Regions from separate parts of the Cupriavidus sp. 10L43_2 genome, predicted to be linked through region 2. Evidence: riboswitches for the same ligand, from Rfam matches in the RefSeq annotation. Region 2 holds a riboswitch; the other holds the start of a gene.

Region 1 (8,909 bases), on a different contig from region 2:
GGCGCCACCCGGGCCGCCTCGGCGCGAATCCAGGCGGCCACGCGCGCCACGTCTTCGCGTGGGTGGTCGGTGGCGTGGATCAGCCAGAAGGCGTTGGGGCTGGCCAGCGCGGCGCCGGGCATATCGACGACCGCCAGTTGCCCGCCCGCGATCAGCGGCTGGATCAGTTCCAGCCGCCCGAGAGCCACGCCCTGGCCGGCCAGCGCCGCGTGAATCATCTGGTCATATTGGTTGAATCGCAGGATGCCGCGCCGGCTGGCCTGCCGGTAGCCGTGCGCGCCGAGCCAGCTGCGCCAGTGCAGCCACGGGCGCGGGTCATCGAATTCCAGCAGGGGCAACTGGGCGAGGTCTTCCACGGCGGTCAGCCGGTGCGCGCCGAGCGAGGGATGGGCGACCGGGGCGATGGTCTCGTCGAACAGGCGGATCGCGTCCGCCGGGGCGTCGGCCTCGCGGCAATAGCGGATGGCGAGGTCGATGCCGTCCGCGCGCAGGTCGCTGATCTGGTTGCTGGCGGAGAGCCGCACGTCCAACTGCGGATGGGCGCGCTGCAGGCTGCCCAGGCGCGGCAGCAGCCACAGCCCCGCCACGCCGATGCTGGCCGTCACGGTCACCGGCTGGCGGCCATCGCGCTTGCGCAGTTCGCCGGCCACGTCCTGGAGTTGCTGCACGGCACCATCGGCGCTGCGGAACAGCCGCTCGCCTTCGAGCGTGAAGGCCACGCCGCGATGCTGGCGCACGAACAGCCGAACCTGGAGGTGGTCTTCCAGCGCGCGGATCTGCCGGCTGACGGCGGACTGCGTCAGGCACAGGTCGTCCGCTGCCTGGGTGATGCTCATGCGCCGGCCCACGGCCACGAAGCCCTTGAGCAGATCGAGCGGGAACAGCCGGGCGAGCGGGACGGACATGGCGGGATGGGTGGGGAAGGTGTTGGGATTAAAGCACGGCTCGGCCCCCGCTGCCATGACCACCACGCATGGCAGGAGGGCGGAAATGTCGCTTGAGCCTGCGCCCCCGATCGCCTGAAATAGAGCGATCTCCCAACCCGATCGTCCCATCCTCCCGACATGACCCAACGCCCCGCCTCCCATGCCGCCGGCGCATTGCCGACCGGTTCGCCACCCTGGTGGCGCACCGCCTGGTTCCTGCTGCTGGCCGGCGGGCTGGTGATGGGGCTGGCGCTCGGTGCGCGCCACGTGCAGGGCCTGTTCATGCTGCCGATCATCACGGACCGGGGCTGGACGCGCGAGACCTTCGCCTTCGCCATGGCCGTGCAGAACCTGACCTGGGGGCTGGCCCAGCCCTTCACGGGCATGGTGGCGGACCGCTTCGGCTCCGCCCGGGTGATGCTGGCCGGGCTGTCGCTGTACGCGGTCGGCCTGTTCCTGATGGCACAGGCGGCCACGCCGGCGGCCTTCGTCTGGTCGGCGGGGCTGTGCGTGGGCGTGGCGCTGTCCGGCACCACCTTCGGCGTGGTCTACGGCGCCTTGAGCCGGATGATCGCGCCGGCGCAGCGCAGCCGGGCGCTGGGGCTCGCCGGAGCGATGGGTGGCATCGGCCAGTTCCTGCTGGTGCCGGGCGCGCAGGTGATGATCCTCCAGGCCGGCTGGCGCGGCGCGCTGGTCATCCTGGCCGTGACCGCCGCCGCCATGCTCCCGCTGGCGCTGCCATTCCAGGATCGGACGCACCCCGCCAGCGGTGCCGGTGCCGGGGGCGCCCAGCCTCCGCTGCTCGGGGCGGTGCGCGAGGCCTTCCGCCATTCGGGCTTCTGGCTGCTCAACCTCGGCTTCCTCGCATGTGGCTTTCAGCTGGCTTTTATCGCCAATCACCTGCCGGCCTACCTGCGGGACAAGGGCATGCAGCCGTCCGAAGGCATGGCGGCGCTGGCGATCATCGCGCTGGCCAATATCGCCGGGACGTACTGGTTCGGCGTGCTGGGCGGGCGGCATTCGCGCAAGTATCTGCTGGCCGGTATCTATTTAGTACGAACGGCGGCGATGGCGCTGTTCGTGCTGCTGCCCCTCAGCGCCGCCACGCTTTACGGGTTTGCGGCGGTGATGGGCTTCCTCTGGCTCGGCACCGTGCCGCTGACCAGCGGCATCGTCTCGCAGGTCTTCGGCGTGCGCTACATCACCACGCTGTTCGGCTTCGTGTTCTTCGGCCATCAGCTTGGCTCGTTCCTCGGGGTCTGGCTGGGCGGGGTGGTGTTCGAGGCCACGCGCTCCTACGACCTGGTGTGGATGGGGGCGATGGCGCTCGGGGTGGTGGCCGCCGCGCTGCACTGGCCGATCGACGACCGGGAGATCGTCCGCGCGGGCTGGCCGCAGCCGCAACGCTGAGTTCGGCCGGCTGGGCTATGCTTGGCATGGACTCTGGAGACATGCCATGCCCAACCCGATTTCCGGGCGCGCCGTCCGCGTCGCCCTCCTTGCCGCCCTGGCCGCCGTGGTCCTCGGCGGCTGCGCCACGCTCCAGCCGGTGCAGACCGCCCAGTCGATGCTCGGCAGCCCGCAAAGCTCGGTACGCGAGACATTCGGCAACCCGACCGAGACCTACCAACTGGCCGACGGCACCCAGCGCTGGATCTATTCCAAGCAGCCCTACGGCTTCGAGGTCTACGCGGCCGACTTCGACGCCGCCGGCAAGCTGGCCGGCTTCCGCCAGACCCTGACCGAGAAGGAGATCTACGAGGCGCGCCCCGGGATCTGGACCAAGCGCGACATCGCCGAGCGCTTCGGCCTCCCGCGCGAGCCGGTGCAGTACTTCGCCCTGATGAAGCGCGAGGCATGGAGCTATCGGATGTACATGGCCGGCAACCTGCCGGCGCACTTCAGCGTCTATTTCGATGACGCCGGCGTGCTGGACCGCACCATGATCATCATGGACTCGCGCGGCGGGGACCGCAGCCGCTCCAAGTAAGTGAGGGCGATGGGGTGGCGCCCCGGCTAGCCCCTATAATGGGGCGCCTCCGCCATGTCGGGCGCGGCGGCTATTATCAGGTTCCCCGCCGTTCTCATGCCCTCGTACCCTCTTGTCCTTTGCCTGACCATAGCCGTGGTGTGCAGCGTGGGCATGGTTATCGCCACCTGGCCGCGCCGCGACGATCCCACGATCAAGGCTTTCCTCGTGCTGGCCGGCGGCGTGGCCATCTGGAGCGGCGGCCGGCTGCTCGAAGTCAGCTCGACCGATCTGGACGGGCGCATCTTCTGGGCCAAGGCCCAGTACGCGGGCATCGTGATGGTGCCCATCGGCTGGCTGGTGGCGATGATCCACCTGAGCCGGCCGCGCTACGTGGTGCCGTGGTCGCGCCTGTGGCTGCCGGTGCTGGCCGCCGTGGCGTCGGTGGTGCTGGTGCTGACCAACGAGCGGCATCACCTGATCTGGACGCGCATCGACATGATGCCGGCCGGCGTCTCGCCGGGCGCGATCTTCCACCATGGCCCCGGCTACGTGGTGGTGGCGGCGTGGACCTACTTCATGCTGCTGCTAAGCCTGGTTTTCCTGCTCACGGCCGAGGTGCCCAATGCGGCGCTGACCCGGCGGGGCCGGGCCATCGTGGCCAGCAGCCTCACCTTGCCGCTGCTCACCCACATGGCCTACCTGCAGCGCTGGACCAGCCCGCTCGGCGGCGACCTGACCCCGGCCACGTTTTCCCTGATGACGGTGGTGGTCTGGATCTGTGCGCTGCGTACCCATCTGGACGACATCGGCCACTACGCGCGGCTGCGCGTGTTCGACACGATTGGCGACGGCTGCGTGATCGTCGACGCGAAGGGGCGGCTCGTCGAGTTCAACCCGGCCGCCCTGCGGCTGGTGCCCGACCTGCGCCGGGGGCAGCCGATGCCGGCCGTATGGGACGAGGCGCTGCGCCAGCCGCGCGAGGCGGGGGCCGACGTCGGCGCCATCCCCTACATTCCCCAGGGCGCGCACTACGAGGTGACGGCGGAGCCGGTGATGCGGCTGGACGGCAAGCGCATCGGCACGCTGGTCTTCATGCGCGACATCAGCCGCTACCAGTCGCGCGAACTGGCGCTGACGGCCCAGCTCGGCCAGACCGAGGCGAAGCTCTCGCGCGTGGAGGCGGACCTCGACATCGACGCGCTGACCGGCATCCCCAACCGGCGTTTCTTCCAGCGCGAGTCGCTGCTGGCCGTGACCCGGGCCTACGAGGCGGGCGAGCCGATCGGGCTGCTGATTCTCGATGTGGACCTCTTCAAGCAATACAACGACCTGTACGGCCACCCCTGCGGCGACGATTGCCTGCGCCGGGTGGCGACCGCGCTGACCAGCGTGCTGGTGGGCGAGCAGTTCTGCGCGCGGCTGGGCGGCGAGGAATTCGCGGTGGTGCTGCCGGACGCCTCGCAGGACGAGACGCGCAACGTGGCGCGCCGCATGGTGGCGGCGGTGCGCGACCTGGAGATCCCGCACAACGGCACGCCAGTGCAGCCCTTCGTCACGATTAGCGTGGGCGCGGCCTGTACGGTGCCGGACGCGCCACGGCTGGAGCCGCTGTTGCACCGCGCGGACAGCGCGATGTACCAGGCCAAGCGCGCCGGGCGCAATCGCTTCGTCCAGGACGGGAAGATCTACATGGGCCTGCAGGCATAGTGGCACGCGCAGGGGCTTGCAAAATCCGCAAGCTCCTGTAGAATGCGCCGCTCACCTTGCCCAGGTGGCGGAATTGGTAGACGCACTAGGTTCAGGTCCTAGCGGTGGCAACACTGTGGAGGTTCGAGTCCTCTCCTGGGCACCAAGATTGAAGAAAAAGGCCCCGCGCAAGCGGGGCCTTTTTCGTTGGCGCGATGGTTGTCGCCCCTCTCCCTCAGGGAGAGGGGCGGGGGAGAGGGCTGGCGGTTCAGGCAGCGATATCGCGTCCGGTCACGCCGGCCCTCTCCCCCAACCCCTCTCCCGCAAGCGGGAGAGGGGAGAAAGCACGCGGTACCGCCGCCAGCCGGATGACATCGCCCACCATCTCGGCCGTCATCGCCGACAACGTCCACCCCAGATGCCCGTGCCCCGTGTTGTAGAACACGTTGGCCTGCCGGCCGCGCCCCACGCGCGGCATCATGTTCGGCATCATCGGCCGCAGCCCTGCCCACGGCACCACGCTGCGCGTGCTCACGCCGGGGAAGCAGGTGTTGACCCAGTCGATCAGCGGCCGGATGCGGTCCGCGCGGATGTCGCGGTCGATGCCGTTGAACTCGGCCGTGCCGGCCACGCGGAAACGGTCCACGCCGAGCCGGCTGGTCACGAGCTTGGTCTCGTCGTCGAGCAGGCTGACCGTGGGCGCCGCAGCCTGACTGGCGGCGTCGGGCAAGTTCACCGTGATCGAATAGCCCTTCACCGGGTAGATGTTCACGCGGTCGCCCAGTTGCGTGGCGAACTGCCGGCTGGCCACGCCGGCGCAGATCACTACGGCGTCGAAGGTTGTCGAACTTGTCTGATTACCGTCGCGGACGGCGATGGTGGCCGTGCGGCCGTCCGAGTTGACCGACTGCACGTCCTGGCTGTAGCGCGTGACCACGCCCAGCCGCTGGGCCGCCGCGGCCAGGCCGGAGGTGAACTTGTGGATGTCGCCGGTGGCGTCGCTCTCGGTGTAGTAACCGCCGTAGTACTGGCCGGCCAGCGTCGGCTCGATCGCACGCATTTCCTCGGGCGTGACCGCGCGGCGCGGCAGGCCGCCTTCGGCCAACAGCCTGGAGACCTCGCCGGCATGGTCGAAGCCGGCCTTGTCCCGGTAGATATGGAGGATGCCCTGCCGCTTGAGGTCGAAGTCGATGCCTTCCGCCTCGGCCCAGCCGAACAGGTGCGCGCGGGCGGCGATGGCCAGGCGGGCGGTCTCGATCGTGTTGGCCCGGTAGTGCGGCATGGCGGCGATGAACGCGGCGAACCAGCTCAGCTTGTGCCAGGTGGGGCGGGGGTTCACGAGCAGCGGCGCGTCGTTGCGGAGCATCCACTTGATGCCCTTGACCAGCGTGGAGCGGTGGGTCCAGACCTCGGCGTTCGACGCGGAGAGCTGGCCGCCATTGGCGAACGAGGTTTCCATGGCGGCGTAGCGATGGCGCTCGAGCAGTGTGACCGCGAAACCACGTTTGGCGAGGGCGTAAGCGGTCGTCACGCCGGTGATGCCACCGCCGATGACAGCGATTGTCTTCATGTTGTCAGGTCTTCCAGGACGTCGTGGATGGGGGGTACGTGGCGCACCATGCGCGACGCACGCCCCCTCTGTCCTTGACCTGAGAGATTCACGATGCGCGCGGGCGCATCGCTTGCTCCTTCGGTACCGTCGGCTGACGCGAGCCGGGGTTCTTCAGAGTGCAATGGCGTTACCGGTCCTTTGGCCTGAGAGTTTCCGGGGCGGTTGCTCCTTCGGCGCCGGCCTGCCGGGCGGCAGGCACAGTCTCTCCCGATAACGCGGGTAAAACGGGTATGGCGGGTGATGCGGTATGACGGGGCTACTATGCCACGGGCGGCGCCGGCGCGGCAACCCCCGGCTAGTCGAGGCTGCGCGGCTTGCGGCCGGTAATCATCGCGCCAATCAGGTTTTCCTTGCCGGCCACGCTGGTAACGATGGCCACCAGCGCGTGCACCACCACCAGCCCGAGCAGCGTGTTGGAGAGCCAGCGATGGATGTCGATGGGCCAGTCCTCGCCCCAGAACGGGTCGAGGCGGGAGAGCCAGCCGGTGACGGCGAGCAGCAGGATCAGGGTCCACATCGCCAGCATCATCACCGCGCCGAGCGGGGTGTGGCTGATGAAGCGCGGCGTGCGGCGCCGGGCCATGGCCCGGGCATGGGCCAGCACGCCGGCGGGGCGCGGCAGCCAGGCGCGGAAGCGCGCGTGTTCGCTGCCGATGAAGCCCCAGAGAATGCGAAACAGCACAAGTCCGGCGGCCACGTAGCCCAGCACGCGGTGCATCTGGTCGCCGGAATCGTCGATGAGGTCGTAGCAGACGATGGCCGCCACGCTCCAGTGCGTGAGCCGCACCACCACGTCCCAGACGCGGAGCGTGGTGGTATGGCGCAGCTGGCCGGCCGGCACCGACATGCTTACTTCTCGATCTCGGACTTCACGATGTCGAGCGTCTTCGTGTCGAAGTAGATCTCGGCCTTCTTGCCGTCCTTGGTGGTGCCATAGATCTCGTAGCAGTTGCCGTCCACCTTGAACTTCTTGATGTTGTAGCCCTGGGCCGCGATCTTGGCCTTGGCGTCGGCCTCGGGCATCCATTCGGACTTCGGATGCTTGTCGCACTTGGCGCCCGCGAAGGCCCCCGTGGAAAACGCACCGGCGATGAGAAGTACGGCCACTTTCAGCATTGCAGCTCCCGCAAGAAGCCCCATCCGGGGCGGATGCCGGAATCGTACGCGGTAACAAGAACAATTCCCAATCAATGTTTTCCCGCACGATGACCTGCATCAAATGCCGTGCGCGCCGCCCGGCGCGGCGGCTATCGGCGTGAACGTCGGCAGCGGGATTGTCCGGGCTGTGGGACAATTCCGCCTCGCCCACACGGCGTGGGTGACGAAGGTGTCTGCATGAAATCGATCGACTGGAAAGACTGGGAAATCTTCTGCCGCGTGGTGGAAGGGGGCGGCTTCACGCAGGGCGCCGAACTGGCGGAAGTGCCCAAGTCATCGGCCAGCGCGGCGGTTGCCCGGCTGGAAACCCAGCTTGGTGTGCGCCTGTTCGAGCGGACCACGCGGCGCGTGCGCGTGACCCAGCGCGGCCAGCAGCTCTATGACCGCGTGGCGCCCCTGTTTGGCGAGTTGCGCGAGATCAGCGCCGAGGCCGCCTCGGTGAGTGCCGAGGTCAGCGGCACGCTGCGCATCGCCACGCCTTACGAGGTGGGTTCGCAGCACCTGTCCGCCTCGCTCTCCAGGTTACTTAAGCTGCACCCGTCGCTGCATGTGGAACTGGACATGAGCTGGGACCAGCCCGACCTGATTCGCCACGGCTATGACCTCGCCTTCGTCATGACCGACACCAACCTCCACGACAGCTCGTTCGCGAGCAAGCGCGTGGTGCTGATCGAGCGTGCGTTCTATGCGGCGCCCGCGCTGATCCGCGAGCACGGCCTGCCGCGCGCGCCGCAGGACCTGAAGGGCTGGCCGACGCTCGGCAACCTCGACGATGTGCAATGGGAATTCCTGCGCGATGGGGTGGAAACCTTCGCCATGGACGTCTCGCCGCGCATCTCCACGCATAACGCTGAAGTCCGGCTCAAGGCCGCGCTGGATGGGCTGGGCGTGGCGCGCATGTCGCCCCGCTTCGTGCACGAGCATCTGGTGCACGGCCAACTGGTGCGCGTGCTGCCCGGCTATACGTCGTCGCCGCTGAAGGTGTACGTGCTGATGCCCGCGCGCAAGCTGATGCCGCCGAGCGTGCGGGCCTTCCTCACTGTGCTCGAGGAAACGCTGGGCGTGCCGGAGACCCGGCGCCCGGCACCGCGCGCCAAGGCGCTGGGGGGCACGGATGGATCGGACAGCGCCGACATCGCCGATACCCCGGACGGTGACGGCGGCGCGGTGGTGATCGGGCTCGACTGAGTTTCCAGGCGAGCCGGTCGGTCAGTAGGGCTGGTCGCCGGGACGGATGTCGAAGCCGAGCGTGTCGGCGATCTCGAGTATCTCTTCGTCGTCTTCGCTGCGCGTGATCCAGCCGCCGTAGGCGTCGCCGCCGGTATCCCAGTTCCAGAGCGTGTAGCCGGCCATGCGTAGCTGCGTGGCGACGATCTCCATCAGCTCGGGCACGCTCGTGCCCTCCAGGAAGTCTTCGTCCTCGGTGTCCTCGGTGCCCCAGTCCACCTCGAGGTCGATCCGCTCGCAAAGCTGGTTCAGGCAGCCGATAAAGGACTCGGCGTCTTTCCAGTCGACATAAAAGCCGGATTCCCAATCGATGATGTCCTTGACCTGC
Region 2 (8,909 bases):
CGTCACCGGCTTGCCGGGTGCGCCCGGCGTACCCAGCAGCGCCTTGAGATTGGCCAGCCGGTCCTTGGGGCTCATGGCCGGGGTCTCGTCGACGGGAGCCGGCGCTTCTTCGAGTTTCATTTCGGCGATGAAGCGCGAGGGTTCGCAGGAGTAGGTGTCCCGGGCGCGTTTGCGCTTCTTGCACCAGCTGATCTGGAGGCTGCGCTGGGCGCGGGTGATGCCAACGTACATCAGCCGGCGCTCTTCCTCGATCTTCTCGTCGCTCATGTCTTCGTCCTCGCGCGCGTGGGGCAGGATGCCCTCCTCCACGCCCACCAGGAACACGTGCGGATATTCGAGGCCCTTGGACGCGTGGAGCGTGGAGAGCCGCACCGCGTCCGGGTCTTCCTCGCGGCCTTCGAGCATGCTCATCAGCGCCACGGTCTGTGTCAGTTCGAGCAGGTTCTTGCCTTCGTCGCCAAAGCCGTCGGCGTTGTCGAAGCCGGTGGCCTCGCCCTCCCCGGCCTCGGGTTCCGGGCGCGTGCCCTTGCGCTTGAGCCAGTCGAGGAATTCAAGCGTATTGGTCCAGCGCGACTGGGCCTGGCGCTCGTCGAAGGTATCGTACAAGTACGATTCATAGTGGATGCCGGCCATCATGTCGTCGAGCAGCACGGTGGCCGGATCGGTCTTGGCGCGGTCCGCCAGGCGCACCATCGACTCGCAGAATACGCGCAGCGGCTCCAGCTGGCGCGGCTGGAGCTTGCCTTCGATGCCGCCCATCATGGCGGCCTCGAACAGCGACACCTTGGCCTGCCCCGCGAACGTGCCGAGCGCCTCCAGCGTGGTGTTGCCCACGCCGCGCTTGGGCGTGGTGATGGCGCGGATGAACGCGGGATCGTCGTCCGGATTGGCGATCAGCCGCAGGTAGGCGCAGATGTCCTTGATCTCCGCCTTGTCGAAGAAGCTCTGGCCGCCGGACAGCACGTACGGAATCCGCTCGCGCCGCAGGATCTGCTCGAACAGCCGCGCCTGATGGTTACCGCGATACAGGATGGCGTAGTCGCGGAACTGCGCGCGGCGCTCGAACTTGTGGGCGGACAGGCGGAACACCACGGACTCGGCCTCGTGCTCCTCGTCGTTCATCGGATGGATGGCGATGGGGTCGCCCATGCCGTGCTCCGACCACAGCTTCTTGTCGAACAGCTTGGGATTGTTGGCGATGACCGCGTTGGCCGCCTCCAGGATGCGCACCGTCGAGCGGTAGTTCTGTTCGAGCTTGACGACCTTGAGGTCCGGGAAATCGGTCTGCAGGCCGCGCAGGTTGTCCAGCGTGGCGCCGCGCCAGCCGTAGATGGCCTGGTCGTCGTCGCCCACGGCCGTGAACGCCGGCGCGCGCAGGTGCGAGCCGCCGGCCAGCAGCTTGAGCAGCGCGTACTGGCAGGCGTTGGTGTCCTGGTATTCGTCGACGAGGAAGTAGCGCAGGCGGTTCTGCCATTTCAGGCGCACGGCCTCGTCGCGCGCGAACAGCTCGGCGGGCAGGCGGATCAGGTCGTCGAAATCCACCGCCTGGTAGGCGTGCAGCGTGGCCACGTAGTTGCGGTAGACCATGGCGGCCTGGTGCTCGTCGGCATTGGCGGCCTGGGCCAGCGCGGTCTCCGGATCGATCATGCCGTTCTTCCACAGCGAGATCGTGCCCTGCACGCTACGGATCAGCTTCTTGTCCGTGGTGGCGAGCTGCTCCTGCACCAGTCCGAAGCAGTCGTCCGAATCCATGATCGAGAACTGCGGCTTCAGGCCGACGTGCTCCGCCTCCATCCGCAAAATCTGCACGCCGAGCGAGTGGAAGGTACAGACGGTGAGCTGCTTGAGCGGAATCCGCTTGCCCTCGCGCGTGGTCTTGCCCTCCATCAGCTTGCCGATGCGCTCCTGCATCTCTTTCGCCGCCTTGTTCGTGAAGGTGACGGCGGCGATGTGACGCGGCTCGAAGCCCTTGTCCTCGATCAGGTGGGCGATCTTTTGCGTGATGACGCGCGTCTTGCCGGACCCGGCGCCCGCGAGGACGAGGCAGGGCCCGTCCAGATAGCGAACGGCTTCGGATTGGGCGGCGTTGAGTCCGTGGGTCATGGGTGGGCGGGTGCCGGATGGCGCACGCTTGGCAGGCGCGCGAAAGGCGTCGATGTTAACACGCAGGGTGGCCTGCGCCGGTGCCTGATGACGGACATCAAGGACGCGAGTGCTACCAGTGTTTCATCGCGGTAACACTTCGTAAAAGTGACGTCCGAGGGGACATCCGGGGCATGGAGATTGCCTCATACGGTCATGCGGGACCGGCGGCGACGCCGTCCTGATGACAAATTCGGCACATTCGGAGGCGATCATGAAAACAATGCGAACCCTGGCGAAAATCACGCTGATCGGTGTCACGCTGGCGGCCTTTGGCGGCTGCGCGGACATGAGCCCCAAGACCCGCAACACCGCCATTGGCGCGGGCGTTGGCGCGCTCGGCGGCGCGGCGCTGACCAACGGCAGCGCGCTCGGCACGGTGGGTGGCGCGGCGGTGGGTGGCGTGGTGGGTAACGTCGTCACGAAGGATCGTTGATCCGGCGCGGGTAGTCCTTACCCTCAGGCGGCAGGAATTACAGCCAGCCCCCTCCCCGGCGCCTAGCAAGGTGGCGTCGGCGCCGCGTTGACAAAGGTCAACCCGTCCCGTACATTCACGCGCATCCAACCGGGAGAGCGCGCAGCCATTGCGCCGCCGAAGGGGTATCACCCGAAAACTCTCAGGCACCACGGACCGGTCGGATCGGCATGCAACATGCACACGATGCATGCCGCACTCTGGAGAGCGACACCCGCCCGTGCCAACGCATGGCGAGCGTGTCCACCGAAGGGGCGCGCGATGCGGCAAGCTGCATCGTAATCTCTCAGGTATCGAGGACAGAGGGGTCATCCGCCGCGGCGGATTGGTGGCATTGCCATCGATCCCCACGGCGGATGACCCTTTTTTCGTTTTCGCTGCCGTATTCGCTCCAGAGGATTTCCCATGACGCTCCAGGCCACGCCCCTTAACGCCATCCACCGCTCGCTCGGTGCCCGCATGGTCGATTTCGGCGGCTGGGACATGCCGGTCAACTACGGCTCCCAGATCGAGGAACACAACGCGGTGCGCGGCGATGCCGGCATGTTCGATGTCTCGCACATGTGCGTGGTGGACCTGTCCGGCCCCAACACGCGCGCCTTCCTGCGCGGCCTGCTGGCCAACAACGTCGACAAGCTCCAGACCCCGGGCAAGGCCCTGTATGCGTGCATGCTCGACGAAAAGGGCGGCGTCATCGACGACCTGATCGTCTATTTCTTCGCCGAAGACCGCTTCCGCCTGGTGGTGAACGCCAGCACGGCGCTGGGCGACATCGAATGGATCACGGCCCGCAACGCGGCCACCGGCAGCGGCGTGACGATCACCCCGCGCCGGGGCGACGTGGCGCCGGCCGGCGTGGGCAAGCTGGCGATCATCGCCGTGCAGGGCCCGAACGCGCGCGCCAAGGTGCATGAGGCCTTCCCGTCGACCCAGCCGGCCGACGCACTCAAGCCGTTCAACGCGGTGGTGGTGCGGGACCCGATGGTCGGCGAGCTGATGGTGGCCCGCACCGGCTACACCGGCGAGGACGGCTTCGAGCTGGTGGTGGAGGCCGAGAACGTGGCCGGCATCTGGGAAAAGCTGCAGTCCGTGGGCGTGCGCCCGGCCGGACTGGGCGCGCGTGACACGCTGCGCCTGGAAGCCGGCATGAACCTGTACGGCCAGGACATGGATATCCACACCTCGCCGCTCGACGCCGGCCTGGCCTGGACCGTCGACCTGCAGAGCGAGCGCGATTTCATCGGCAAGTCGGCGCTGCTGGCGGCCGGACAACATAAGACATTTGCCGGCCTGATCCTGCGCGACAAGGGCGGTGTGCTGCGTGCGCACCAGAAGGTGATCACCCCCGCCGGCGACGGCGAGATCACGAGCGGCACCTTCAGCCCGTCCCTCTCCCAATCCATTGCGTTTGCCCGGCTGCCGCAGGGCGTTGTGCCCGGCACCGAGGTCCAGGTCGAGATTCGTGACCGCAAACTGACCGCGACTGTGGTTAAACTGCCGTTTGTGCGCAATGGCAAGGCACTCGTGAGCTGAGGCATCCGCCCGGCTGACACCAACGGTCGCCATCACGCCTGCCCGGCTGGCCCCGGCAGGCGAACCGAAACAAGACAAACACTGCATTCCCGGAGAATCCGTCATGAATTTCCCTGCTGACCTGAAGTACACCGAATCGCACGAATGGGTGCGCGTTGAAGCCGACGGCACGCTGACGATCGGCATTACCGACCACGCGCAGGACGCGCTGGGCGACATCGTCTTCCTGGAACTGCCCGAAGTGGGCAAGTCGGTCGGCGCCGGCGACGCGCTGGCCGTGGTGGAGTCCGTGAAGGCCGCTTCCGACATCTACGCCCCGGTGGCCGGCGAAGTCATCGCCGTGAACGAGGCCGCCAGCGCCGCGCCGGAATCCGTCAACGCCAACGCCTTCGACGCGTGGCTGTTCAAGCTGAAGCCGGCCAATGGCGACGATGTGAACGGCCTGATGAACGTCGACGCCTACAAGGCCAGCGTCGGCGCCTGACGCGCTGCACCAGCCGTCTCCCGAGCCAGGAGACGGCGCCCGAGATGCCCGCGCGGCGGCCAGGCTGACCACCTGCCGCCCCGCCCCACGAGACACTTGCCATGAACGCCCCTCTTCCCATGAACGCCGCCCAAGGTAGCCGGCCCACGCTGGCCGAACTGGAGGCGCGCGACGCCTTCGCCGCCCGTCATATCGGCCCGGATGCCGCCGAACAGCAACACATGCTCAAGGTGCTCGGCTACGAGACGCGCGCCGCGCTGATCGACGCCGTGGTGCCCGCCGCCATCCGCCGCCGCGACGGCATGCCGCTCGGCGAATTCACCGAGCCGCTGACCGAGGAAGCCGCGCTGGCCAAGCTGCGCGGGCTGGCGAACCAGAACCGCGTGCTCAAGAGCTTCATCGGGCAGGGTTACTACAACACGCTCACGCCGGGCGTCATCCTTCGCAATATCTTCGAGAATCCGGCCTGGTACACGGCCTACACGCCGTACCAGCCCGAGATCTCGCAGGGCCGCCTGGAGGCGATGCTGAACTTCCAGCAGATGGTCACGGACCTGACCGGGCTGGACATCGCCAATGCGTCGATGCTGGACGAAGGCACCGCTGCCGCCGAGGCGATGACGCTGCTCCAGCGCGTGAACAAGCACGCCTCGAACACGTTCTACGTGGCGGACGACGTGCTGCCGCAGACGCTGGAAGTGGTACGCACGCGCGCGCTGCCGCTGGGCATCGAGGTCAAGGTCGGCCCCGCCGCCGAGGCCGCCGGCGCCCATGCCTTCGGCGTGCTGCTGCAATACCCGGGCGTGAACGGCGATGTGGCCGACTACCGTGCCATCGCCGATGCCGTGCACGCCGCTGGCGGGCTGGTGGTGGCGGCGGCGGACCTGCTGGCGCTGACGCTGATCGTCGCGCCGGGCGAATGGGGCGCCGACGTGGCCGTGGGCAACTCGCAGCGCTTTGGCGTGCCGCTCGGCTTCGGCGGCCCGCACGCCGGCTACATGGCCGTGAAGGACGAATTCAAGCGCTCGATGCCGGGCCGTCTGGTGGGCGTGACCATCGACGCGCAGGGCAACAAGGCGTACCGGTTGGCGCTGCAGACGCGCGAGCAGCACATCCGCCGCGAGAAGGCCACGTCGAACATCTGTACCGCGCAGGTGCTGCTGGCCGTGATGGCGTCGATGTACGCCGTGTACCACGGGCCGCAGGGCCTCCAGCGCATTGCCCAGCGCGTGCACCGCCTGACCGCCACGCTGGCCGCCGGCCTGAAGGCGATGGGCGTGACGCCGGTCAACGCCACGTTCTTCGACACCCTGACGCTGGACACCGGCTTCAACACCGAGGCGATCCACGCCGCCGCCACCGCGCGCGGCATCAACCTGCGCCATATCGGCGCCACCCGCGTGGGCATCTCGCTGGACGAGACCGCCTCGCGCGAGGACGTGGTCGCGCTGTGGGAGATCTTCGCGCACGGCAAGCCGGTGCCGGCCTTCGATGCGACCGAGGCCGCCGTCGGCGATGGTTTCCCTGCCGCACTGGCCCGCCAGAGCGCCTACCTGACGCACCCGGTCTTCAACACGCACCACGCCGAGCACGAGATGCTGCGCTACCTGCGCTCGCTGGCGGACAAGGACCTCGCGCTGGATCGCACCATGATCCCGCTCGGCTCCTGCACCATGAAGCTCAACGCCACCAGCGAGATGATTCCGGTGACGTGGCCCGAGTTCAGCAAGGTCCACCCGTTCGCCCCGCTCGACCAGACCGTGGGCTATCGCGAGATGATCGACCAGCTCGAAGCCATGCTCTGCGCCGCCACCGGCTACGCCGCGGTGAGCCTGCAGCCGAACGCGGGCTCGCAGGGCGAGTACGCCGGCCTGCTGATCATCCAGAAGTACCACGCCAGCCGCGGCGAAGCCCATCGCGACATCTGCCTGATTCCCTCGTCCGCGCACGGCACCAACCCGGCGTCGGCCCAGATGGCCGGCACGAAGGTGGTGGTGGTGGCGTGTGACGCCGACGGCAACGTCGACCTGCAGGATCTGGCGAAGAAGGCCGAGCAGCACAGCCAGAACCTCGCCGCAATCATGATCACCTACCCGTCCACGCACGGCGTGTTCGAGCAGGGCGTGCAGCAGATCTGCGAGATCGTGCACCAGCACGGCGGCCAGGTGTACGTGGATGGCGCCAACATGAACGCGATGGTCGGCACCGCCGCGCCGGGCCAGTTCGGCGGCGATGTCTCGCACCTGAACCTGCACAAGACCTTCTGCATTCCGCACGGCGGTGGCGGCCCCGGCGTGGGCCCCGTGGCCGTGGGCGCACACCTGGCGGACTTCCTGCCGAACCAGGACAGCGTGGGCTATCGCCGCGACGACAACGGCATCGGCGGCGTCTCGGCCGCGCCGTTCGGCTCGGCCAGCATCCTGCCGATTTCGTGGATGTACGTCGCGATGATGGGCTCGGCCGGCCTGACCGCCGCCACCGAGAACGCCATCCTGGCCGCCAACTATGTGGCGCGCCGGCTCTCGCCGCACTTCCCGGTGCTCTACGCCGGCCAGCACGGTCTGGTGGCGCACGAGTGCATCCTGGACCTGCGCCCGCTGCAGAAGGCCACCGGCATCAGCAACGAGGACGTGGCCAAGCGCCTGATGGACTACGGCTTCCACGCCCCGACCATGAGCTTCCCGGTGCCGGGCACGCTGATGATCGAGCCGACCGAGAGCGAGGCGCTGCACGAGCTGGACCGCTTCATCGACGCCATGATCGCCATCCGTGGCGAGATCGCGCGCGTGGAGGACGGCAGCTTTGACCGCGACGACAACCCGCTGCGCCACGCGCCGCACACCGCCGCCGTGATCACCGCCAATGAGTGGACCCACGCGTACACGCGTGAGGAAGCGGCCTACCCCATTGCCTCGCTGCGCACGCAGAAGTACTGGCCGCCGGTGGGCCGGGCGGACAACGTGTACGGCGACCGCAACCTGTTCTGCGCCTGCGTACCGATGAGCGAGTACGCGCAGGACTAAGGCGCCGTGTCTGGCGGCGTCCGGCCTGCCCGGACGCCGCTGGCGCGCTTTGCGCCTCCCGCCCCGGCCCCCCGGGCCGGCGTGCAGCACACCATCCCTAGCGGAGGTCTAGTCCATGTGGAATCTGAGCGCCCCCTGGTGGGAATTCGTGCTGCGCGGGCTGATCGTCTACGCCGCGCTGCTGTTCCTGATGCGCGTGTCGGGCAAGCGCCAGATCGGCCAGTTGTCGCCGTTGGATCTGGTGCTGCTACTGATCATCTCGAACGCGGTGCAGAACGCCATGAACGGCGGCGACAACTCCGTCACCGCCGGGCTGATCCTGGCCGCCACGCTGTTCGGCGCCGACGTGCTGGTGGGCTACGGCACCTGGCGCAGCCGCCTCCTGGAGGCGCTGGTGGAAGGCCGGCCCGAGATCATCATTCACCAGGGCGAGATCTTCCAGGATGTGATGCGCCGGGAGCGCATCACACCGCGCGAGCTGCAGAAGGCGCTACGCCGCAACGGTTGCGCGCGTGTGGAAGACGTGCATTTCGCTATTCTTGAGACAGACGGCACGATTAGCGTGATCCAGAAGGAAAAGTCCGAGGACGGGCACGCAAGGCCCGCCATCGACGCCATGTGGCGCGAGCCCGGCCGGCCCGATGCCGATATGTCGCTCTGACCCGACACCCGACCACTTTCCCGACGGCCTCCCCGCCCCTGCGCCCTGCGCGCCGCCCCCTACCGGAGTTCCCCGTGGCTGTCAGCGTTTTCGATCTGTTCAAGGTAGGTATCGGGCCGTCCAGCTCGCATACCGTGGGGCCGATGCGTGCGGCCCTGATGTTTGCGCACGGGCTCGAGCGGGACGGCCTGCTGCCCCAGGTGGGCAGCGTGCGCGTGGAGCTATACGGCTCGCTCGGCGCCACCGGCAAGGGCCACGGCACCGACAAGGGCGTGATGCTGGGGCTGATGGGCGAGGCGCCCGACACCGTCGACCCCGAAACCATCGAGTCCCGGCTGGCCACGCTACGCGCCCAGCGCAAACTGGCCCTGCTCGGCACGCACGAGGTGCCGTTCGTCGAGCGCGAGCACATCGTGTTCTACCGGCGCGAGGCCATGGCCGAGCATCCCAACGGCATGAAATTCCACGCCTTCGACGCGGAGGGCACGCCGCTGCGCGAGGCACGCTACCTGTCCGTGGGCGGCGGCTTCGTGGTCACGGCCGGCGCGCCGAACACCCAGATCCTGGCGGCCGAGCGGCAGTTGCCGCACC

Evidence for each region. A riboswitch is a leader RNA that binds a small molecule or an ion and turns the genes downstream of it on or off. The one in region 2 is predicted to bind glycine.
Region 1: another riboswitch for glycine. It lies ahead of AC1DEL_RS01860 (D-amino acid dehydrogenase); the one in region 2 lies ahead of gcvT (glycine cleavage system aminomethyltransferase GcvT).

Annotation. Positions count from the first base shown of each region.
Region 1 is NZ_JBFTJE010000001.1:426,120-435,028, forward strand. Features, by position in the region: gene AC1DEL_RS01835 (LysR substrate-binding domain-containing protein) at 1-905, opposite strand, end outside; gene AC1DEL_RS01840 (MFS transporter) at 1,065-2,336, shown strand; gene AC1DEL_RS01845 (hypothetical protein) at 2,383-2,916, shown strand; gene AC1DEL_RS01850 (histidine kinase N-terminal 7TM domain-containing protein) at 3,013-4,605, shown strand; tRNA gene AC1DEL_RS01855 (tRNA-Leu) at 4,664-4,750, shown strand; gene AC1DEL_RS01860 (D-amino acid dehydrogenase) at 4,853-6,154, opposite strand; glycine riboswitch at 6,318-6,416, opposite strand; gene AC1DEL_RS01865 (cytochrome b/b6 domain-containing protein) at 6,492-7,043, opposite strand; gene AC1DEL_RS01870 (PepSY domain-containing protein) at 7,046-7,312, opposite strand; gene AC1DEL_RS01875 (LysR family transcriptional regulator) at 7,532-8,542, shown strand; gene AC1DEL_RS01880 (DUF6630 family protein) at 8,564-8,909, opposite strand, start outside.
Region 2 is NZ_JBFTJE010000015.1:105,824-114,732, forward strand. Features, by position in the region: gene AC1DEL_RS20165 (UvrD-helicase domain-containing protein) at 1-2,103, opposite strand, end outside; gene AC1DEL_RS20170 (glycine zipper 2TM domain-containing protein) at 2,357-2,578, shown strand; glycine riboswitch at 2,699-2,786, shown strand; glycine riboswitch at 2,808-2,930, shown strand; gene gcvT (glycine cleavage system aminomethyltransferase GcvT) at 3,023-4,150, shown strand; gene gcvH (glycine cleavage system protein GcvH) at 4,254-4,634, shown strand; gene gcvP (aminomethyl-transferring glycine dehydrogenase) at 4,736-7,657, shown strand; gene AC1DEL_RS20190 (DUF421 domain-containing protein) at 7,773-8,318, shown strand; gene AC1DEL_RS20195 (L-serine ammonia-lyase) at 8,393-8,909, shown strand, end outside.